Regions from separate parts of the Mesorhizobium sp. CCNWLY176 genome, predicted to be linked through region 2. Evidence: riboswitches for the same ligand, from Rfam matches in the RefSeq annotation. Region 2 holds a riboswitch; the other holds the start of a gene.
The links. Region 2 has a riboswitch for S-adenosylmethionine ahead of metA (homoserine O-acetyltransferase MetA). Riboswitches for the same ligand answer to the same signal wherever they lie in the genome.
Positions count from the first base shown of each region.

Region 1 (2,198 bases), on a different contig from region 2:
GTCGAAGCAGATCAGCGTCGAGCCGCCCTTCATCTGCTTCTTGACGATGTCGGCCTGCGGGTGGTCGGCGCGGCCCGGATAGATGACGCGGGAAACTTCCGGCCGGCCGGCGAGGAAATCGGCGACCTTTGCCGCATTCTCGCTCTGCTGGCGCACGCGCAGCGGCAGCGTTTCCAGGCCCTTCAGCAGTGTCCAGGCGTTGAATGGCGACAGGCTCGGGCCGGTGTGGCGGAAATAGTCGTGCAAATTCTCGTCGATCCACTCCTTGTCGGAGAGGATGACGCCGCCGAGACAGCGGCCCTGGCCGTCGATGTGCTTGGTGGCCGAGTAGACGACGATATGCGCGCCGAGTTCCAGCGGCTTCTGCAGCAGGGGTGTGGCAAAGACATTGTCGACCACCAGCTTGGCGCCGATCGAGTTAGCGAGCGCTGCGACCGCTGCGATGTCGACCACTTCCAGTGTCGGGTTGGTCGGGCTTTCGAGGAAGAACAGCTTGGTGTTGGGCTGCACCGCCTTTTCCCAGTTCTCGATCTGGGTGCCGTCGACCAGCGTTGCCTCGATGCCGTATCGCGGCGCCAGCGTCTCGACCACCCAGCGACAGGAGCCGAACAGAGCGCGTGCGGCAACGATATGGTCGCCGGCCTTGAGGCTGCACAGGATCGCGGCGGTGACCGCGGCCATGCCCGATGCCAGTGCGCGGGCGTCTTCGGCGCCTTCCAGCGCGCACATGCGCTTTTCGAACATGTCGACGGTCGGATTGGCGTATCGCGAATAGATGAAGCCGGGCTCTTCGCCCTTGAAACGGGCCTCGGCGGCTTCCGCCGTGTCATAGACATAGCCCTGCGTCAGGTAGATTGCCTCGGCCGTTTCGCCGAAACCGGAGCGCAGAACGCCGGAATGGACGAGTTGCGTTGCGGGCTTCCAATTCTGCTTCTTGTTCGTCATAGCCTTGATCCAAACACAAAAAAACCGGCCGCGAAAAGTCGCATGCCGGTCCACAGACGGCCCTTTAGCGACTTGTTTAACGTGGCTGCAAGCCGACCGGCCAAATCACCACGGGATAACGGTCCTTTAGACCCCGTGCCTTCTTGCGTCAATGCCGGACATCGTTAAACCTCGCCCCTTCATCGCAGGAGTAGAAGTTTGCGGCAGTCGGGTATTCTTCCGGATCGGGACATCGCAGCGCTTTTCCAGTCGGGAGCGCTGGTTACGGCGCGTCCGCTCGACAACGACCAGATCCAGCCGGCAAGCCTCGATCTCAGGCTCGGCGAAAAGGCATGGCGTGTGCGCGCCAGCTTCCTGCCCGGTCCCGGCCACAAGGTAAGTGAAAAGCTCGACCGGCTGCGCCTGCACGAGATCGACCTGACCGCGGGCGCTGTTCTAGAGACCGGCTGCGTCTACATCGTGCCGCTGCTGGAGCGCCTCGCCTTGCCGGCAAAGATTTCGGCCTCGGCCAACCCGAAAAGCTCGACTGGCCGGCTCGACATCTTCACCCGCGTCATGACCGACAACGGCCAGGAATTCGACAAGATACCGGCCGGTTATTCCGGGCCGCTCTATCTGGAAGTCAGCCCGCGCACCTTCCCGATCATCGCCCGCACCGGCTCGCGCCTGTCTCAGATACGCTTCCGCACTGGCAAGGCGCTGCTCTCCGAAGCCGAGCTGCACGAGCTGCACCGCACCGAGACGCTGGTCGCTTCCGACACACCGAACATTTCGGGCGGCGGTATCGCGCTTTCCATCGATCTCAACGGCGACAAGAATGGGCTGGTCGGCTATCGCGGCAAGCATCACACCGGCCTTGTCGATGTCGACAAGCGCGCTGCACAGGACGTGCATGATTTCTGGGAACCGCTATACAAACGCGGCCCGGGCGAACTGGTGCTTGATCCGGACGAATTCTACATCCTGGTCAGCCGCGAGGCAGTGCATGTGCCGCCCGGCCATGCCGCCGAGATGACGCCCTTCGATCCGCTGGTCGGCGAATTCCGCGTGCATTATGCCGGCTTCTTCGATCCCGGCTTCGGCCATTCGAAGGCCGGTGGCACCGGCAGCCGCGCCGTGCTGGAAGTGCGCAGCCATGAGGTGCCGTTCATTCTCGAACATGGCCAGATCGTCGGCCGCCTCGTCTACGAGCACATGCTGTCGCGGCCGCAGGCGCTTTACGGCACCGATCTCGGCTCCAATTATCAGGCGCA
Region 1 is NZ_JBBBDZ010000015.1:65,861-68,058, reverse strand. Features, by position in the region: gene WBQ96_RS22070 (O-succinylhomoserine sulfhydrylase) at 1-945, opposite strand, end outside; SAM riboswitch at 990-1,067, opposite strand; gene WBQ96_RS22065 (2'-deoxycytidine 5'-triphosphate deaminase) at 1,144-2,198, shown strand, end outside.
Region 1: it holds a riboswitch for S-adenosylmethionine, as region 2 does, so the genes downstream of both, WBQ96_RS22070 (O-succinylhomoserine sulfhydrylase) here and metA (homoserine O-acetyltransferase MetA) in region 2, are expected to answer to the same signal.

Region 2 (2,198 bases):
AATGTAATGAAAAATCCTTACTCTATCAAGGGCGATTGTTATAGCGCCCCCGGCGGTGAGGTGCTGCGATCATGACATGTCGTTGTGCGAGGCCTCTCCCACATCGTCCAGGCTGAACGCCGTCGTCTGATAGACCTGGTTGATCCAGTTGCCGAAGAGCAGGTGGGCGTGAGAGCGCCAGCGATTGAGCGGCGGGCGGGCTGGGTCGTTGTCGGGGTAATAGCCGTGCGGCACCTCGATCGGCGTGCCGGAAGCCACGTCGCGGTCGTATTCGTCCTTGAGCGAGGTGGAATCGTACTCAATGTGATTGAACATATAGAGCCGGTTGCCTGTCGCTTCCGCCAGCAGGCAGGGGCCGGTCACGTCCGATTCCATCAGCAGGTCGAGGCCTGAATCCGCTTTTATGTCGGCGCTGCGAACTTCCGTCCAACGTGAAACGGGAATGGCGAAATCATCCGAAAAGCCTGCAAGATAGGGCGAGGCGGGCGCATGGTTGCGATGGCGGAAGACGCCGAAGGCCTTCTTGTCGAGCGTATACTTTGGAACCTTATGGAAATGCCAGGCGGCAGCCATCGCTCCCCAGCAGATGAAGAAGGAGGAATGGACGTTGGTCGCCGTCCAGTCGAGGATGCGCTCCAGTTCGTTCCAATAAGTGACATCCTCGAAGTCCAGCAGCTCGATCGGCGCGCCGGTGATGATGAACCCGTCGAACTTGCGGTGCCGGACTTCCTCCCAGGTCTGGTAGAAGGAAATGAGATGGTCTTCGGACGTGTTCTTCGCCTTGTGATTGCCGATGCGCACCAGCGTCAGCTCCACCTGAAGGGGAGTGGCGCCGATCAGCCGCGCGAACTGCGTTTCCGTGCGGATCTTGTTGGGCATGAGGTTCAGAAGGGCGATCTGCAGCGGGCGGATGTCCTGGCGCAGCGCTGTGCGCTCGTCCATTACGGACACGCCTTCGCGTACAAGTACCTCGTGGGCGGGGAGCTGATCGGGAATCTTGATCGGCATCGCACTAACTCCAAAACAAAAAAGACCGGCGGCGAAATCGCTACCGGTCCGAACGAATTTGTCGTTATCGGTCCCTTTAGCGACTTATTTAACGTGGCTGCAAGCCGACCGGCCAAATCACCACGGAACGTGGCAGTCTTTTACGACTGCGCTAGGGCCGCGTCAACGGGCAAGCTTTTTCTCGACAAGCGCGCGGGCGGCTTGTATTTCGCTTGCGTCTTGAAATTCCCCGAAAAACCGGACACTTCCCGCCATGACGCAAGCCGACGATACCAGCCGCCCCCAGCCGAAGCCCGGCGTCATGGACATTGCGGCCTATGTGCCCGGCAAGAGCGCTGCTCCGGCGGGCGTCACCACGGTCTACAAGCTGTCGTCCAACGAGAACCCGCTCGGCGCCTCGCCGGCAGCGATCGAGGCGGTGCGCGAGGTTGCCGGCAAGCTCGAATTCTACCCTGATGGCTCGTCGACGAAGCTGCGCCAGGCCATTGCCGAGGCGCACGGACTGAACCCGGCCAACATCGTCTGCTCCAACGGTTCCGACGAGATCATCGGCCTGCTTGCCCAGACCTATCTCCAGCCGGGCGACGAGGGCGTCTACACCGAGCACGGTTTTCTCGTCTACCAGAACTACATCAAGGCCGCCGGTGGCGTGCCGGTGATCGCGAAGGAGACGGATGAGCGCGCCGATGTCGACGCTATCCTCGCCGCCGTGACGCCGAAGACGAAGGTCGTGTTTCTCGCCAACCCGAACAACCCGACCGGCACATACGTCCCGTTCGATGAGGTACGCCGCCTGCATGCGGCCCTGCCGAAGAACGTGCTTCTGGTGCTCGATGCAGCCTATGCCGAATATGTCCGCCGCAACGACTACGAGGCGGGCGTCGAACTGGTGGCCGGCGCGCAGAACGTTGTCATGACGCGCACCTTCTCCAAAATCCACGGCCTCGGCGGCGCGCGCATTGGCTGGGTTTATGCGCCCACGCATGTCATCGAGGCCATGGAACGCATGCGCGGACCTTTCAACGTCAACGCCGTAGCCATCGCCGCCGGCGTAGCGGCGATGGGCGACCGCGCCCATGTCGAGCGCACGGTGGCGCACAACGAGAAGTGGCTCGGCTGGCTGAGCGAAGAGCTCTCCGGGCTCGGCCTGCGTGTCACGCCTAGCGTCGGCAATTTCATCCTGATCCACT
Region 2 is NZ_JBBBDZ010000025.1:27,690-29,887, reverse strand. Features, by position in the region: gene metA (homoserine O-acetyltransferase MetA) at 70-1,008, opposite strand; SAM riboswitch at 1,064-1,142, opposite strand; gene hisC (histidinol-phosphate transaminase) at 1,262-2,198, shown strand, end outside.